4 regions of the Serratia sp. DFXYC6 genome follow, and region 4 is predicted to be linked to each of the others. Evidence: riboswitches for the same ligand, from Rfam matches in the RefSeq annotation. Region 4 holds a riboswitch; each other region holds the start of a gene.
The links. A riboswitch is a leader RNA that binds a small molecule or an ion and turns the genes downstream of it on or off. The one in region 4 is predicted to bind thiamine pyrophosphate.
Positions count from the first base shown of each region.

Region 1: it holds a riboswitch for thiamine pyrophosphate, as region 4 does, so the genes downstream of both, thiM (hydroxyethylthiazole kinase) here and tenA (thiaminase II) in region 4, are expected to answer to the same signal.
Region 2: it holds a riboswitch for thiamine pyrophosphate, as region 4 does, so the genes downstream of both, thiB (thiamine ABC transporter substrate binding subunit) here and tenA (thiaminase II) in region 4, are expected to answer to the same signal.
Region 3: it holds a riboswitch for thiamine pyrophosphate, as region 4 does, so the genes downstream of both, thiC (phosphomethylpyrimidine synthase ThiC) here and tenA (thiaminase II) in region 4, are expected to answer to the same signal.

Region 1 covers NZ_JBXUNV010000001.1:206,983-211,518, forward strand. Annotated here, with positions in the region: gene AC2CGQ_RS01100 (FUSC family protein) at 1-199, opposite strand, end outside; gene mdtN (multidrug transporter subunit MdtN) at 204-1,241, opposite strand; gene AC2CGQ_RS01110 (YtcA family lipoprotein) at 1,252-1,515, opposite strand; gene AC2CGQ_RS01115 (TetR/AcrR family transcriptional regulator) at 1,733-2,347, shown strand; TPP riboswitch at 2,439-2,535, shown strand; gene thiM (hydroxyethylthiazole kinase) at 2,571-3,362, shown strand; gene thiD (bifunctional hydroxymethylpyrimidine kinase/phosphomethylpyrimidine kinase) at 3,362-4,162, shown strand; gene AC2CGQ_RS01130 (inhibitor of vertebrate lysozyme family protein) at 4,247-4,536, shown strand, end outside.
Region 2 covers NZ_JBXUNV010000003.1:428,660-433,195, forward strand. Annotated here, with positions in the region: gene thiP (thiamine/thiamine pyrophosphate ABC transporter permease ThiP) at 1-1,167, opposite strand, end outside; gene thiB (thiamine ABC transporter substrate binding subunit) at 1,143-2,129, opposite strand; TPP riboswitch at 2,187-2,305, opposite strand; gene sgrR (HTH-type transcriptional regulator SgrR) at 2,343-4,004, opposite strand; gene sgrT (glucose uptake inhibitor SgrT) at 4,095-4,268, shown strand; gene AC2CGQ_RS18340 (MFS transporter) at 4,423-4,536, shown strand, end outside.
Region 3 covers NZ_JBXUNV010000009.1:20,701-25,236, reverse strand. Annotated here, with positions in the region: gene nfi (deoxyribonuclease V) at 1-355, opposite strand, end outside; gene hemE (uroporphyrinogen decarboxylase) at 365-1,429, opposite strand; gene nudC (NAD(+) diphosphatase) at 1,468-2,235, opposite strand; gene AC2CGQ_RS24390 (Rsd/AlgQ family anti-sigma factor) at 2,337-2,840, shown strand; TPP riboswitch at 2,880-3,004, shown strand; gene thiC (phosphomethylpyrimidine synthase ThiC) at 3,119-4,536, shown strand, end outside.
Region 4 covers NZ_JBXUNV010000001.1:770,874-775,409, forward strand. Annotated here, with positions in the region: gene AC2CGQ_RS03815 (ABC transporter permease) at 1-488, opposite strand, end outside; gene AC2CGQ_RS03820 (ABC transporter ATP-binding protein) at 485-1,225, opposite strand; gene tenA (thiaminase II) at 1,222-1,905, opposite strand; TPP riboswitch at 1,968-2,070, opposite strand; gene AC2CGQ_RS03830 (LLM class flavin-dependent oxidoreductase) at 2,221-3,243, shown strand; gene AC2CGQ_RS03835 (SDR family NAD(P)-dependent oxidoreductase) at 3,257-3,991, shown strand; gene AC2CGQ_RS03840 (GlxA family transcriptional regulator) at 4,118-4,536, shown strand, end outside.

The DNA.
Region 1 (4,536 bases), 560 kb from region 4:
CGATCGCGCGGGTGATCACGATATTGGACTGCGTGATAAAGAAGACAGCGATCAGCGACAGCGCCAGCCACGGTACCTGCAGCGTCTGCGAGATCACGATGGCGATCGCGCTGGAGAGCAGGGCGCGGATCACCAGGTTTATGCGGCTGTCCGAAGGGCGCAGCTCGTCGATCAACTGGGACAGCCAGCCGCGAGACATCGTTTTATTCTTCATGGCGCAGGTTCAGCTTGGCCACCGCCGAAGCGCCCACGCGGAACAGCGCCGGGTTGGGAGCCTCTACCGCGATCTTGACCGGGAAGCGCTGAGAAACGTGCACCCAGTTGATGTTGCGCGACACGTTGGGCAGCCCGCCCAGCACGCTGCCGCCGTCGTCGGGCTGCACGCCGTAGCTGACCGACTCCACCTTGCCGCTGAAGGTCTGGCCGGCGTCGCTCATTAAATACAGCGTGGCCGGCACGCCGGGATGCACGCCTTTCAGATCGGTTTCGCGGAAGTTGGCGACCACGTACCAGTGGCGGGTGTCGATCAGCGTGAACACCGGTTTGGCGCTGGAGGCATATTGGCCGACGGTGGTTTTCAGGGAGGCGATGCGGCCGTCGAACGGCGCTCGCACCTCGGTAAATTCCAGATTCAGCTTGGCGATGGCGATGTCGGCCTGCACTTCGGCGCGCTGCGCGACCAGGGCTTCGACGCCGCTGACGGCGGCTTCCGCCTGTTTCGCCTGCAGCAATGCGGCCTGCAGTTCCGCCTGCGCCGAGCGCTGGGAGGTGCGGGCGGTTTCCACTTCTTCCGCCGAAACGTAGTTCTTGCCGAGCAGCTTCTGCCGGCGGTTGAGGGTGTCGGTCGCCTGCGCCACCAGCGCCTGCGAGCGTTTGACGATGGCGTTCATCGATTCGGCGTTGTACTGCTGCGCGTTGACCGAACGCTGCGTCAGTTTGATCTGTTCATTCAGCGTGATCAGGCGCGCTTCGCTGGCCGCCAGCGCGTCCTGGTAAGGGCGCGGATCGATGCGGAACAGCAGATCGCCTTGCCGCACTTCCTGGTTGTCGCGGATCGGCATCTCGACGATGCGGCCGTTCACCTCCGGCACTACGTCGATGGTGTCGGCATAGGCGTAGGCATCGTCGGTAGTGGGGGCGTTTTCCACCCGCCAGACGACGACGGCGGCCACGATGAGCGTCAACGCCAGGATGGTAAGCACCAGCAGTCTGCGCTTGTTGGAGGTTTGTGGTTGGGTCATGGCGTCAGTCTCAGTGGGGGAAAACCAGTAACCAGGTCAGCATGGCGATCAGCGCGGTCAGCGCCGGATACGTCAGCAGCTGCGGCGCCAGCCAGGCGCGTTTTTCCGGGGTGCGCAGCAGCAGGTGGATCGCCACCATGCCCGCCACGCCGCCGCACAGGCAAAACAGCCAGTCGGGGAACGAAGCGCCGAACACCACCATGGACGGTGCCGGTGAGCACCCGGTGAGCAGCAGCACGGTCAGGCAGGTGATAAGCAGTTTTTTGTCGGGCATAGGGCTTTCTCTGGCGATTGGCTTGGTCGACGGGCCGAATGGAATGACTCTTTTTCAGTGAGTGAGGTCACTGTTTGTCTTCCCTACGCTTGCGCAAGGAGAAACTAGAATAAATACTCTACTCTAAACTAGAGGGATTAATCTAGTTTTTTGTGTCACCCTGCCTTCGCGGCGGCAAATGGGTATAATACGTTGATGACAGCGGGCAGAAACGAATATGCAAATCGACGAACACATCACCGGGCGAGAGCCGCAGCAGGAAAGAGGGCGGCAACGCGTACAAACCATTCTGGATTCGGCGGCGGCGATCGTGGCGCAGGACGGGCTGGCGGCGCTCAGCATGCAGCGGCTCGCCAAGCACGCCAGAACCTCCATCGGCTCGATGTATCACTTTTTTCCCGATCGCCACGTGGTGATCAAGGCGCTGGCGGATCGGCACACCGAATCGATCGAGGCGCTGGTGCGCGACATGGCGTTGGCCAGCGACGACGAGTGGAGGCGCCTCTCCGCTGAAGAGGTGATCCAGCGACTGTTTTCTCCCTATGCGCAGTACCTGCGCGAGCACGCCGACTACCTGCCGGTGATGCGGGAAATGAACCTGCCGGATGAAAAGTCCAGCTTCCTGGCGCTGATCGCCCGAGTGCTGCAGCTGCGCCGCCCCGAGACCGCCGAAGCGGAGATCCTGCAGCAAACCCGGCTGTTGCAAAGCCTGGTGGCCGGCACCTTGCACCACATCTTCAAAACGGCGCCGCAGAGCGTGGCGTTCACCCTGGCGGAGCTGCCCGGCGTGCTGAGCCTGTATCTGGCGGGAAAAGAGGGAAGCATCGCTTAGGCGCGAGCCAATTTAATCGCTTGTTTGTCCGCGCCGGCGCTGGCATGATCCCGCTCAGGGATTAACGCAACGTTGATCACAACCTATTGATTTTCATGACTCGGGGTGCCCTTCTGCGTGAAGGCTGAGAAATACCCGTATTACCTGATCTGGATAATGCCAGCGTAGGGAAGTCACGGCCGCCCAGCCGGCGCCGCCTTCTTGAACGCCGGTTGGGAGGAATATGATCGCTCGACCTGATGCACTACCCGGCGCTCGCGCCGCGGCCTGCCTGACCCAATTCCAACAGCGGCCTCCGCTGATCCACTGCCTGACCAACGAAGTGGTGCAATCGCTGACCGCCAACGTGCTGCTGGCGCTCGGCGCCTCCCCGGCGATGGTGGTGGAGCCGCAAGAGGCGGCGCAGTTCAGCGCGCTGGCCGACGGCCTGCTGATCAACGTCGGCACCCTCAATGCGCTGCGCGCCGAATCGATGCGGGCGGCGGTGGCCGCCGCCAATCAGGCCGGCAAGCCCTGGACGCTAGATCCGGTGGCGGTCGGCGCGCTCTCCTACCGCACCGCCTTCGCTAAACAGCTGCTGGACGAGCAACCGGCGGCGATACGCGGCAACGCCTCGGAAATCATGGCGCTCAACGGGTTGCTGGCCAGCGGCCGCGGCGTGGACAGCGGCGACGATTCCTTGGCGGCATTGCCCGCCGCGCGTGAGCTGGCGCGGCGCAGCGGCGCGGTGGTGGCGGTCACCGGCGCGGTGGATTACGTCACCGACGGCCAACGCGACTGGGCGATCGAAGGCGGCTCCCCGCTGATGACGCGGGTGGTGGGCACCGGCTGCGCGCTGTCGGCGGTGGCGGCGGCGTTTTGCGCCCTGCCGGGCGATCGCCTGGACAACGTGGCGACCGCCTGTCGGGTGATGTCACACTGCGGCGGCCTCGCGGCCAGGCAGGCCGCCGGGCCGGGCAGCTTTACGCCGGCGTTCCTCGACGCCCTGTATCAACTGCGCGGGGAGGATCTGTGATGAAACGTATTAACGCGCTGACCATCGCCGGCACCGATCCCAGCGGCGGCGCCGGCATTCAGGCCGATCTGAAAGCTTTCTCGGCGCTTGGCGCCTACGGCACTTCGGTGATCACCGCGCTGGTAGCGCAGAATACCCGCGGCGTGCAGTCGGTGTATTACATCGATCCGGCGTTCGTCGCCGCGCAGCTGGACTCGGTGTTCAGCGACGTGCGCATCGACAGCGTCAAGATCGGCATGCTGGCCAATGCCGACATCGTGCAGGCGGTGGCCGAACGTCTGCGCCATTACCGGCCGGAATTTGTGGTGCTGGATACCGTGATGCTGGCGAAAAGCGGCGATCCGCTGTTGGCGCCGGAGGCGGTAGAGTCTATCCGGCGCGAGCTGTTGCCGCTGGTGTCGATCATTACGCCGAACCTGCCGGAAGCGGCGGCGCTGCTGGCGTGCGCGCCGGCGGAAGATGAAGCGCAGATGCGCGAGCAGGGGCGGGCGCTGCTGGCGATGGGCTGCCAGGCGGTGCTGATGAAGGGCGGCCACCTGAGCGAAAGCGAGAGCCCGGACTGGCTGTTTACCGCCGAAGGCGAGCAGCGCTTTACCGCGCCGCGCGTCGCCACCCGCCATACCCACGGCACCGGCTGCACGCTCTCGGCCGCGCTGGCGGCGCTGCGCCCGCGCCATGCCGACTGGGCGGCTACGGTGGCCGCCGCCAAGGACTACCTGCAACAAGCGCTGCAACAGGCGGATACGCTGGAAGTGGGGCACGGCATTGGGCCGGTGCATCATTTTCACGCCTGGTGGTGAGCCAACTTTTTGCCGCAACCGTGGTCTGACTAGTTCAGGCCCGGTTTTATGGGCGAAACCTGATTTAACCTAGGGAGAAGGACTATGACGGGACACCAGGCGCTGCGTTGCGCCCTCTTCGGCGCACTGCTCAGCTTCAGCGCGGGCAGCTTTGCCCAGCAGATCGTCACCACGTCGGATTTGATTCAGCAGCCGGGGTATCAGGCCAGCTGGCAAAACATGGTCAAAGGCCAGGCGCGGATGCCGGGCTGGGCGCGCAAGGGCGTTGGCACCTCTACACCGGCGCAAAATCTGAGCTGGAAGGGCAAAGAGTATCTGGTTGGCAATCTGTGCAAACCGCACGACTGCGGCAACAACTTTTTGATCGTGGCGTT
Region 2 (4,536 bases), on a different contig from region 4:
GCCGGTGGCCAGCACGATGCCCGGCATCGCCAGGATCACCATGCCGCTGAGCTCCAGCGCCTGGCCGCCGCGCAGCTGTTGCCGCAGTTTTAGCTCACGGCTGCTCCACAGCAGCATCATCGTGAGCGCCACGCACAGCAGCCCTGCGCCGAGGGCGATGCGCAGCGACGTGAACAGCGCCTGCCACAGCACCGGCTGGCGCAGCACGCTGACCATGGCCTGGTTGGCGCCATCGGCGATCACCGCCAGCAGAGGCGGCAGCAACAGCAACAGCGCGGCGGCGATCAGCAGAAAATCGCCGACGCGTCGCCACAGGCTGTCATCCGGATTGCGCCAGCGCTGGGCGTGGGTATGCCCCACCGGCAATGCCTGGCTCAGGCGCTGACTGATCAACACCAGCCCGAGACAACAGCCCAGCTGGATCAGCGCCAGCATGGCGGCACGCCCCAGATCGTAGTCGTAACTCAGCGCCTGGTAGATCGCCAGTTCGATGGTGGTGGCCTGCGGCCCGCCGCCCAGCGACAGCACGGTGGCGAAGCTGGCGAAGCACAGCATGAAGATCAGTGCGCCGCTCGGCAGGATTTGGCGGCGCAGCGCCGGCCATTCGACGAAGCGGAACTGCTGCCAGCCGTTCATGCCCAATTGGGCGGCCAACTGGCGCTGCTCCACCGGAATGTTCTCCAGTGCCTGCAGCAACAGGCGGGTGGCCAGCGGCAGGTTAAAGAACAGGTGCGCCAGCAGAATGCCCTGCAGACCGTAGGGCGAGAAACCATACTCGACGCCCAGCCAGCCGCACAGCGTCGCCAGCCAGCCCTGGCGCCCATAGACGCTGAGCAGGCCGAACACCGCCACCAGCACCGGCAGCACCAGCGTCATGGCGCACAGCCGCAGCAACAACTGCCGGCCGGGGAAACGGCGGCGATAGAGCGCGCGCGCCAGCAGAATGGCGGGCAGCACCGAAATCAGCGCCGACAGCAGCGCCTGCAGGAAGGTGAAACGCACCACGTGCCACAGATAGCTGTCCTGCCACAGGCTGCGCCAGTCGCTGTCCGGCGCGTGACGCCACAGCGAACCCAGCGCCAGCGCGGCGACGAGCAGGATCAGGCCGGCGGCCAGCAGCCCCGGCCAGAGCCAGCGGGGGATCAGCGGCTGACGGCGGTTTGCCATGCCCGGATCCAGCCGCCGCGTTGTGTGGCCACCTCTTCGGCGCTGTATTGCAGCGCGGTCTGCGGCACGTTCATCTGCTCAAAACCGACGGGCAGCGGGGTGTTGATCACCGGGTACATCCAGTTGCCGGTCGGGATAGTGTTCTGGAATGCCGGCGTCACCATGAACCGCATGAAACGCTCGGCCAGTTCAGGCTGTTTGGTGGCTTTCAGCTTGCCGGCCACTTCCACCTGCAGGTAGTGGCCTTCGCTGAACGTGGCGGCGGCGTAAAGGTCTTTTTTTTCTTCGATCAGGTGGTAGGCGGGAGAGGTGGTATAGCTGAGCACCAGATCGCCTTCGCCTTTCAGGAACAGGCCGTAGGCTTCGCTCCAGCCTTTGGTGACGGTCACGGTCTTTTTCGCCAACTGCTGCCAGGCGGCCGGCGCCTTGTCGCCATACACTTTTTGCATCCACAGCAGCAGGCCGAGCCCCGGCGTGCTGGTGCGCGGATCTTCGTAGATCACTTTCCAGTTGCGGTCGCTGCTGACCAGTTCCTGCAGGCTTTTCGGCGGGTTCTTCAGTTTTTCTTTGTTGTAGACGAAGGCGAAGTACCCGTAGTCGTAAGGCACGAAGGTCGCGTCCTGCCAGCCGCCCGGCACCGTCAGCCTGGCGGTATCGACGCCGCTCGGCGCGAACAGGCCAGTTTGCTGCGCCGCCTGCAACAGGTTGTTGTCCAGCCCCAGCACCACATCGGCGGCGCTGTTCTTGCCCTCCATGCGCAGGCGGTTCAGCAGCGAAACGCCGTCTTCCAGCGCCACGAACTTCAGTTCACAGTCGCATTCGGCCTCGAAGGTTTTTTTCACCGCCGGGCCTGGGCCCCAGTCGGCGGCGAAGGAATCGTAGGTGTAAACCGTCAGCGTCGGCTTGGCGAACGCCGGCGCGGCGCACAGCAGCAATAAGCAGGGCAGATATTTTTTGACCACGTTGCACTCCTGAAAAATAAGGGGGCAAGGGCATCTGAGGGGGCGAGGCGGCGTCGCCGGTTCGCTGGGCTCAAATCCCTCCGCCGGTATTGACCGGATCAGGTTCGACGGGTGTGCTCTCAGCGGAAAATCAGGCTTATTACGCGGCCCGGTTCTCCGCACCCCGTTGAGACGGCGCTATTGTAAAGATTAACCGACTTGGGCGAAAGGCGCTTATGTCTCCGGCGGGGCAAACCAGGCGGACTTGAAGTCGAACCAGCCGAGGGTGTTCATCCGCACGCCGCGCATGCTGCGCTGGCCGTGCAGCTGCAGCCAGTGGTGGAACAGCGGATGCAGCTGGTGGTTGCTGACCAGTCGCTGGCAGAACTCCGCCAGCGGCAGGCGGTTGGCGCGCCACAGCGCCGCGTCCTGCGCCAGATCTTCGTTCATACAATGCTGCATCAGCGGCAGTTCGTACAGCGTGGCGAACAGCGAAAACTCCAGCGGCAGATAGAAGTTGGCGCTGCCAAGCCACAGATCGCTGCGCGCGTCGCCCTGGTGCCAGGTGGCGTAATCCACGCTTTGCACGATCAGGCGGATGCCGTGCTGCGCCAGCAGCGGCTCGATCGCCTGACGGATGGCGTGAAACTCCGAATGCTCATTGAAGTGGGTCATCGTCAGTTCGGTCAGCCCCGCCGGTTTGGGCTGCTGCGCCAGCGCGCGGTTGTGGTGCCAACGGGGCAGCAGGCCGTACGCCGGCGACCAGTAGCGCTGGTAGAGCGGCCCGGCGTGGCTCAGCAGCAAAATGGGGTTGATCAATTCGCACAGCCAGCTGCGAATGGCGGGATCGGCGGCCAGCGGGGAGCGCCGGTCGAACAGCAGGAAATAGCAGCCCTCTTCCAGCCGGCTTTCCAGTTCGTTGTTGCCGGTTTCATCGCCCTGCAGCTGTACGCCGGAATGCACCAGTTCTTCGGAGAACTCCGGCAGCACCCAGATATTCACCTCGTCGATCAGCGCCCGGTAGCCAAAATAGTCGTCGAAGGCGTGGATCTTCATCTGGCTGGGGAGATTGCGCACTACGCGATAGGGGCCGGTGCCGATCGGATGGCGGGCGAAATCCGGCAGTTCGCGCCATTCGCGCGGCAGGATCATGGCGTGCACGCTGCCCAGCAGCCAGGGCAGCCAGTGGTCGGGGCTGCGCAGATGCACATCAATCACGAATGGCGTCGGCGAGGTGACGCTCTCGATATGCGAGAACAGCGGTTGCGAGGTCAGACGCGAGAGAGAAGTAATGACGTCCGCCATCTCCAGCTCGCGGCCGTGATGAAAATGGATCGCCGGGCGCAGGTAAAAACGCCAGTGCAGTGGCGTCAACGCCTGCCAATGGTGAGACAGATCGGACTCCAGTTCCCCGTTTTCCTCATTTATGCGTGTCAGGCCGTTGAAGATCTGGCGCGCCAGATGGGTTTCCGAACGCCGCAGCGCCGAGCCGGGCAGCAGGTTGTACAACTGCCGGTAGTAGAGCACCCGCAGGATGTGTTTCCCCTGGCGGAAGCTACGCCCCAGCTGCGACAGCAGCATCTGGCGCACCACGTTTTTGTCGCCCACCAGTTGCACCAGTTGATCGATGCGATCCTGTTCCAGCAGCTCCTCGGCCCGCTGTTGCTGCAGCGCCAGGCCGGTGTAGTGGAAGGTTAGCCGCGAACGCTTGCCGCGCCCCGACTCCGCCTGCCAGGTGAGCCAGCCTTCCCGCTGCATGGCGCTCAGCAGGGAGCGCACGTGGCGCCGCGAGCAGCTGAGCACCTCCGCCAGATCCTGCAGCGTGGTGTCGGTGGTTTCACCGTGGCAGCGCTGCCACAGGCGGATGAACTGCTGCTGCAATCTGGACGTGGACATAAAAGAGGAACGCTCCCGCTTCAACTCGTCAATTTTTCTTTCCCTATATTACGCCGATAATTTTCATCAATGAAAGGGGAGGGCGTAATCATGAAAGCTTTCTTATCCAGGCAGTTCTATCAGCGCTATTTCAGCGCGGTGCGCCGCCAGCGAGCCGACTGGCTGAGCGTGGTGCCCGAACAGGCGCGGCTGGCGATGCTGGCGCACCTGACGCAATGGGACATTAAAGAGATGACCGATAAGCAGTATCGCGAGCACCTGTAGGGGCTGCGGCAACAAGTTTCTGAGTAATGGTGCTGTTTCACCAGCCAGTGGGGCGACCCACTGGTTTTTTTATGCGCGGTCATGGCGATGCGCTTGCATTTTTCTCGCCGTGGCCTAAGGTTCTTTCTTCTGCTTTGAGGTCAGGGAAGACGATATGCAACGCCTGAGCCGGTTGTCACTGCGTATTAACCCCATCTTTGCCGCATTCCTGCTGATCGCTTTTCTCTCCGGCATCGCCGGCGCGTTGCTGACGCCGACGCTCAGTCTG
Region 3 (4,536 bases), on a different contig from region 4:
GGCTGGCGACGCCGAGGCGCCGCGGATGTGAAACGCCGTGCCCATCGACGAAGATCAGCCCCGGTTTTTGCCGCAGCTGCGCCCAGGCGGCCAACAGCGCCGGGTATTCGCGAAACGACAGGAAACCCGGAATATAAGGCATGACGGTGGCGATGCGCGCCACCTGATACTCCACCAGCTCCAGCGACGGATAGCGCAGGATGGCGATGGCGGCGCGCGTCACCGCGCCCTCTTGCTCGAAGCCCACATCGGCGCCGGCGATGAACGCCGGCGGTTCGGCCGGCAGCTCGTCGTAGCGAATGACTTCAGCGGCGCGCCGCAGCTGTTCGGCGCGCAGAGCCGCCATATCGGTCACATCGGATCCTTAACGGTGGTATTTCGCCGACTGCGCGTGCACCGCCTCGACGAAGGCCCCGGCGTGCTCCGGCGGCACATCCTGATGGATGCCGTGGCCCAGGTTGAACACATGACCGTTGCCGTGGCCGAAACCGGCCAGAATGGTCTCCACTTCTTCCGCGATGCGCGCCGGAGAAGCATAAAGCATCGACGGATCCATATTGCCCTGCAGCGCCACTTTGTCGCCTACGCGACGGCGCGCGTCGGCGATGTCGGTGGTCCAGTCCAGCCCCAGCGCATCGCAGCCGGTGGCGGCCATCGCCTCCAGCCACTGCCCGCCGCCTTTGGTGAACAGCGTTACCGGCACGCGGCGGCCGTCGTTTTCACGCAGCAAGCCATCGACGATCTTGTGCATGTAGTGCAAAGAGAACTCGCGGTAATCGCGCCCGGTCAGCACGCCGCCCCAGGTGTCGAACACCATCACCGACTGCGCGCCGGCCTTGATCTGGGCATTGAGGTAAAGGATCACGCTGTCCGCCAGCTTGTCCAGCAACAGGTGCAACGTGGCCGGCTCGGCATACATCATCTTCTTCAGCTTGGTGAATGCCTTGCTGCTGCCGCCCTCAACCATATAGGTAGCCAGCGTCCACGGGCTGCCGGAGAAGCCGATCAGCGGCACTTCGCCCTTCAGCTCGCGGCGAATGGTGCGCACCGCGTTCATCACATAGCCCAGCTCCACTTCCGGATCGAACACCGGCAGTTTGTCGACGTCGGCGCGGCAGGTGACGGGGGAGCTGAAACGCGGGCCTTCGCCGGCTTCAAAGTACAGGCCGAGCCCCATGGCGTCGGGAATGGTGAGAATGTCGGAGAACAGGATGGCGGCGTCCAGCGCGTAGCGGCGCAGCGGCTGCAGCGTAACCTCGCAGGCCAGCTCCGCGTTCTTGCACAGCGACATGAAATCACCGGCCTGGGCGCGAGTCGCCTTATACTCCGGTAAATAACGACCGGCCTGGCGCATCATCCATACGGGGGTCACATCCACCGGCTGACGCAACAGCGCGCGCAGGTAACGATCGTTCTTCAACTCAGTCATTTATGGGGCTCCCTTAATAATCTGCCGGCCATTGTACATTATTCTGCCCGGCACAGCGCCACGGTGTCCTCAATCAAGCGGCGCGCCACGGTGCCGGGCGGCGGCAACAGCGGCAGTTGGTCGTAACGATACCAGCCGGCATTGAGCAGCTCCTTGGGATCGTGACGAATCTCACCCTGGTGGTAATCGGCCATAAAGGCCATCATCAGCGAGTGCGGAAACGGCCAGGGTTGTGACGTGACGTAGCGCAGGTTCTTGATTTCAATATTGCTCTCTTCCATCACTTCGCGCGCTACCGCTTGCTCCAGCGTTTCGCCCACTTCAACGAAACCGGCCAGCACCGTGTGAATGCCGCCGCGATGGCGCACGTGCTGCGCCAGCAGGATCTGATCGTCGCGCCGAATGGCGACGATCACGCAGGGCGCGATCTGCGGGTAGTAGCGCTCCTTGCAATGGCCGCACAGGCAGGCGCTTTCGGTGCGGCTGAGGTGCATCTCATGGCCGCAGTAGCCGCAATAGCGATGGGAGCGGTAGAAATCCGCCAACTGCACGCCGCGCCCGGCCAGCTGGAACAGACCACGATCCTGATCCAACAACTGACGCACCGACCCCATCTCCCGCGGCATCGCCTGGCGCACCAGCCAGACCGGCGCGCCCTCCCACTCACCGATGACGCGCGCCATGTGGCCCTGCAGCCCGAGGGCGGCGGCGGTCCCCGACGGCAATTCACCGTTCGGTAACCAAAGTTTGCTTTCATGGCTGACGATCCACCAGCCGTTTTCATTGCCCGTTAATGCAAGTTCCATATCGTTGTTGCACAACCTCAGCTTCACTGGCACTCTACAAATCGGCTTTGTTACATTTTAATAACTTACCGGTTACTTTTGTTACTTACACGGAGTCAAACATGCTCAACCGTTTGGAAAGGCTGACTCAGCGCGTTGGCGGTAGTAATGAATTAGTTGATCAATGGCTTCAGGCCCGCAAGCAGTTGCTGGTCGCCTACTGCACGCTGGTAGGCCTCAAACCGAATAAAGAAAAGCATACGCCGCTGAATGAAAAAGCGCTGGAGAACTTTTGCCATAACCTGGTGGATTACCTCTCCGCAGGGCATTTTCATATCTATGACAGAATTATCAAACAAGTGGAAGGCGCAGCCAGTCCGAAAATGTCGCTGGCGGTGAACATCTACCCCAAACTGTGGGCCAATACCGAACAGATCATGGCGTTCCACGATCGCTATACCGAAGTGGATATCGATCAGGAGGTTTGTCTGGAATTCCACCAGGCCTTGTCGGATATCGGCGAAACGCTGGCGGCGCGCTTTGCGCTGGAAGATAAGCTGATCCTGCTGGAAGCGGAAGCCACGCAGCAACCGCTGCCGGACCAGGCGCTGGATCCGGCGCGTTAAAATTTTATAGTTTTTTTTCTTATCCCTCCTATACTGGGGGGCATCTTGTCGGAGTGCCTAGCGCCTGATTTGTTCATCGAATCAGCCAGGCTGAGACCGTTAATTCGGGATCCGCGGAACCTGATCGGGTTAATACCCGCGAAGGGAACAAGAGTAATCTATCGCCACAGACACGGCCTTCCCCTTGCGGGCGCCCTGCCTTATCGGCCACCATCATTACTCCCTCCGAGCTCCAGACAAGCAACTTTCCCAACCCAACACACTGGTAGGAACTTGCTATGTCTAACGTTAATCCACCGCGCGCCCGTAAAGCGCAACGCGAAGCCGCCCAGCAGTTTATCGACACCCTGCAAGGCATGGCTTTCCCAAACTCACGCCGCATCTACTTGCAGGGTTCGCGCCGCGATATCCAGGTGCCGATGCGTGAAATTCAGCTCAGCCCGACCCTGGTCGGCGGCAGCAAAGATAACCCGCAGTATGAACAGAACGAGGCGATCCCGGTGTATGACACCGCCGGCCCGTACGGCGATCCACAGGCCGAGCTCGACGTGCACGCCGGCCTGGCCAAGCTGCGCGCCGGCTGGATCGACGCACGCGGCGATACCGCCACCCTGAGCGGTGCCAGCTCCGGCTTCACCCAGCAGCGGCTGGCGGACGAAGGTCTCGATCACCTGCGTTTCGAACACCTGCCGCTGCCGCGCAAAGCGCTGCCGGGCAAGTGCGTAACCCAGTTGCACTACGCCCGCGCCGGCATCGTCACCCCGGAGATGGAATTCATCGCCATCCGTGAAAACATGGGGCGCGAACGCATTCGCGGCGAGGTGCTGCGCCACCAGCATCCGGGCCAGGGCTGGGGCGCCAACCTGCCGGACAACATCACGCCGGAGTTCGTGCGCCAGGAAGTGGCCGCCGGCCGCGCTATCATTCCCGCCAACATCAATCACCCGGAAGCGGAGCCGATGATTATCGGCCGCAATTTCCTGGTAAAGGTGAACGCCAATATCGGCAACTCGGCGGTCACGTCGTCGATCGAAGAAGAGGTGGAGAAGCTGGTATGGGCCACCCGCTGGGGCGCAGACACCGTGATGGATCTCTCCACCGGCCGCTATATTCACGAAACCCGCGAGTGGATCCTGCGCAACAGCCCGGTGCCCATCGGCACCGTGCCGATCTACCAGGCGCTGGAGAAGGTCAACGGCGTGGCGGAAAACCTCACCTGGGAGATGTTCCGCGATACGCTGCTGGAACAGGCGGAGCAAGGGGTCGACTACTTCACCATCCACGCCGGCGTGCTGCTGCGCTACGTGCCGATGACCGCCAAACGCCTGACCGGCATCGTGTCGCGCGGCGGCTCGATCATGGCCAAATGGTGTCTGTCGCACCATCAGGAAAACTTCCTCTATCAGCATTTCCGCGAAATCTGTGAGATCTGCGCCGCCTACGACGTTTCGCTGTCGCTCGGCGACGGCCTGCGCCCCGGCTCAATTCAGGACGCCAACGACGAAGCCCAGTTCGCCGAACTGCATACGCTGGGCGAGCTGACCAAAATCGCCTGGGAATACGACGTGCAGGTGATGATCGAGGGCCCTGGCCACGTGCCGATGCAGATGATCCGCCGCAACATGACCGAAGAGCTGGAACACTGCCACGAAGCGCCGTTCTACACCCTCGGTCCGCTGACCACCGACATCGCCCC
Region 4 (4,536 bases):
CGCGAAGCGCGCATCGTGCGCGCCAGATCGAGGTAGTCGTTGTTGACCCGGCGCAGCCCGTCGAAAAAGGCCGACACCACCGGGAAGAAGATCACCAGCACCGCCATCGCCACCTTGGCGCTCATGCCGAAGCCGAACCACAGCACCAGCAGCGGGGCCAGGGCGAACACCGGTATCGCCTGGCTGGTGAGCACCAGCGGCATCAGCCAGCGCTGCAGGCGCGGCGAGAAAATCATGCACAGCGCCAGCGCCGCGCCGAGCAACACACCCAGAACCAGCCCGCTGACGATTTCCGAAGCGGTGACCAGCGTGTGCCAGGCGAGATAGCCGCGCCCGTCCCACAGCGCCTGCGCCACTGCGCCCGGCGTGGGCAGCAGAAAGGCCGGGATGCCGCTTTGCGCCGCCAGCCACCACAGCAGCAGCAGGCCGACGAATACCGTCAGCCCGCGCCGCAGGCGGGTGAGTCCACGCTCTTGGGCACTATTCATTGTGCTGCCCTCACCAGCTGCTGCAGCAGCTCGGCCTGGCTTTTCAGCAGGTCGGCGTCATCCGGCGCGCGCGGCGGTAGCCCGCTGATGCGATGAGTATCGTCGAGGCCCAGCGGCCAGGGCGACAGCACCAGCAGCCGGTGGCTCAGGCGGCAGGCTTCCATCGGATCGTGGGTGATCAACAGCACGGTATTTTGCGCCAGCAGCTCGGCGGCCAGGCTCTGGATCTCGGCGCGGGTAATGGCGTCCAGCGCGGAAAAGGGTTCGTCCATCAGCACGATCGGCTGGCGTTCGTAGAGCGTGCGGGCGATGGCGGCGCGCTGGCGCATGCCGCCGGACAGCGAGGCTGGCAGGCTGCGGCCATGCGCGGCCAGGCCCACGCGCTCCAGCAGGTGCGCCGCCCACGCCCGATCCGGCGTTTCGCCGCGCAGCCGCGAACCGAGGGCGACGTTCTCCTCGATGGTCAGCCACGGGTAAAGCAGATCTTTTTGCCCCATGTAGGCGATGCGCCCGGCGATCGGCAGGCCGTCGCTGCCGGTCACCGAACCAGAGCTGGCCTGCGCCAGGCCGGCGATGATCTTCAGCAGGCTGGTTTTGCCGGCGCCGCTGGCGCCGAGCAGGGCGACGAAGCTGCCGCCGGCGATGTCGAAGCTCAGCCGGTCGAAGACGATGTGCTGACCGAAACGCAGGCTGAGATCCCGCACCTGGATACCGGGCGGGAGAAGCGGAGAGGTCATGAGGCGTTCAGCCCCATCTGCCAAAATGCCGACTCCAGTTGGGTGGCGGTGGTGAAAATCTGCGCCAGCTCGGTGAAGCGATCCTGTGCGCCGCGCTGGTGGCCGACGGTCTCGAGCAGCTCGATGGCGGCGCGCACGCCGGCCAGATAGCCCTCGTCGCCGTAGTTGCGGATCCAGGAGGCGTAAGGATTGCCCTCCATCTGGGTGGCGGGATCGTGCAGCAGCCGCAGGCCGATTTCGGCATAGCCGGCCACGCAGGGCAGCAGACCGGCCAACAGATCGAGGGCGTCGCCGGCATGGCCGATGTCCAGCACGTAGCGGGTATAGTTCATGGTTTCCGCCGCCTCCGGCTGGGCGGCGATCTGCGCTTCGCTCAGCCCCCATTCGGCGCAGTAGGCCACGTGCAACGGCAGCTCGGCGACGATGCCGTTGAGCGAGGCGGTGGCGGCGCGCATCTCCGGCAGGGTGCGCAGCTTACTGACCAGCAGCGCGTAGGCGCGGGCGAAGTGCAGCAGGAACAGATAGTCCTGGGTCAGGTAGCGGCGAAAAGCGCGTTCAGGCAAGGTGCCGGCGGCCAGCTGCTGCAGAAACGGGTGATCGACGTAGTCCTGCCAGTGGCTGCCGGCATGGTGGCGCAACCGGCCGTAAAGACCGCTTTCGAACAGGGTGGTGATGGACATGGGACCTCCTTGAGTCAGTGGAGATCCGGGCACGCTGAGGTATGAACAGGCAACGGGTAATCGCGTTGTTGCCTAACCGTCCCTTCGCTGGCATGACCCAGATCAGGTTCAAAGGGTTCGGCTTGCGCCATCTCAGCCCGTAACAGGACACCCCTCGGAGCTGCCTGTTATACGACATTTGTTTTTTGATTACAATCGCCGGGCGGCGCGGCGGCAATCGGTTCGTTTAGTGCGATCGGGGGCGATTTTGCTGGCGCAAGGCGCGCGGTTTTTGTCACTGTAGGCCGATGATTTTGCTTTTGAGGACGATGCCCGATGAAAAAGATTGGTTTTCTCTCGTTTGGCCACTGGACGCCTTCCGCCCAGTCCGGCACCCGTTCCGCAGCGGATGCGCTGCTGCAGTCCATCGATCTGGCGGTTGCCGCCGAAGATCTGGGGGCGGACGGCGCCTATTTTCGCGTGCACCACTTCGCGCGTCAGCTGGGATCGCCGTTCCCGCTGCTGGCCGCCATCGGAGCCAAAACCCAACGTATCGAGATCGGCACTGGCGTGATCGACATGCGCTATGAAAATCCGCTGTACATGGTGGAGGACGCCGGCGCGGCGGATCTGATCGCCGGCGGGCGGCTGCAGCTCGGCATCAGCCGCGGCTCGCCGGAGCAGGTGATCGACGGCTGGCGCTATTTCGGTTACGCCCCGGCCGAGGGCGAAACCGACGCTGACATGGCCCGCCGCCATACCGAAGTCTTTCTGGAAGCGCTGCGCGGCGAAGGGTTCGCCGAACCCAATCCGCAGCCGATGTTCCCCAATCCGCCCGGGCTGTTGCGGCCGGAGCCGTTTTCCGCCGGGCTGCGCGATCGCATCTGGTGGGGCGCCGGTTCGAACGCCACCGCCGTCTGGGCGGCGAAGCTGGGCATGAACCTGCAAAGCTCGACGCTCAAGAATGACGAGACCGGCGAACCCTTCCATATCCAGCAGGCCAAGCAGATCCGCGCCTATCGCGCCGCCTGGCAAGAGGCCGGCCATGCGCGCGAGCCGCGGGTTTCCGTGAGCCGCAGCATCTTTGCGCTGGTGGATCAGCGGGATCGCAATTACTTCGGTGGCAGCGGCAAAGAGGGCGATCAGCTGGGATATATCGACGCGCAGACCCGGGCGATCTTCGGCCGCAGCTATGCCGCCGAGCCGGACGCGCTGATCGAGCAGCTGGCGCAGGACGAGGCCATCGCCGAAGCGGATACGCTGCTGCTGACCGTGCCTAACCAGCTGGGCGTGGATTATAACGCCCACGTTATCGAATCGATTTTAACCCATGTCGCGCCGGCGCTCGGCTGGCGCTAAACGGAGGAGTGGCATGTCACGCATTTTCATTACCGGTTCGGTCGACGGGCTGGGCCGCGCCGCCGCGCAAACGCTGTTGGAGGAAGGGCATCAGGTGATCCTGCATGCGCGCGCCCCCGGCCGTCTGGAGGCGGTGCGCGATCTGCTGGATCAGGGCGCGCAGGCGGTGATTGGCGATCTGTCCGAGGTGCAGCAGATCCGGCAGGTCGCCGAGCAGGTGAATCGTCTTGGCCGCCCGAATGCGGTGATCCACAACGCCGGCATGTTCACCGGGCCGCAGGTGATGCCGGTGAACGTGATGGCGCCCTATCTGCTGACGGCCCTGATCGAACGCCCCGATCGCATCGTCTACCTGAGCAGCAGCATGCACTTTGACGGCGTGGCGGAACTGAACGGCGTGGACTGGCTTGGCGGCGCAGCCGGCTCCTATTCGGACAGCAAGCTGTTCGTCACCGCGCTGGCCGCCGCCGTGGCGCGCCTGTGGCCCGGCGTCATCAGCAGCGCGGTCGATCCCGGCTGGGTGCCAACCAAAATGGGCGGCGCGGATGCGCCCGACGATCTGGCGCTGGGACACGTGACGCAGGCGTGGCTGGTGAGCAGCGATGAGCCGCAGGCACTGATTTCCGGCGGCTATTGGCATCATCAGCAGCGGTTCGAGCCTCACGCCGCGGTACACGACGAGGCGTTTCAAACGGCGCTGCTGGCGCAATTGGCACGCGCCGGCGGGGTGAACCTGCCGCAGGCTTGATGGCCGTTCCTTCCTGGCCCGTCGGTGATTATCGGCGGGCTTTTTTATACCCGCAGGGTGAACCGACGGGGCTTTTCTTATACAGTGGTCGCCTGGCCTGTTTTGATTGTTATTTATATTATCGCCATGCACTCATTCCTGATTATCGTCCCTGAAGGGGGCATGCTGTTCGAAGCGGCGGGCATCGCCGATATCCTGATGCAGGCCAATCGCCTGAGCCCTGCCGAGACGCCGCTGTATCAGATCGCGGTCGCCACCACGCAATCTCACCGGGTGGTGCACGGCCTGTCCGGGCTGAGCCTGTTGGCCGATCATCGCCTGGCGGATCTCGATCCGGCCCTGCCGCGCGATACCGTGATCGTCGCCGGCAAGGGGGCGACCGAAGAAGAGGGTGCCCTGGTCGCCGATTGGCTGCGCCGCGCGGCGCCGCAGGCGCGCCGTATCGCTTCCGTTTGCGGTGGCGCACTGCTGCTGGCCGAAGCCGGGTTGCTGGACGGGCGGCGGGCGACCACCCACTGGCGGCTGGCGGAAACGCTGCAGGCGCG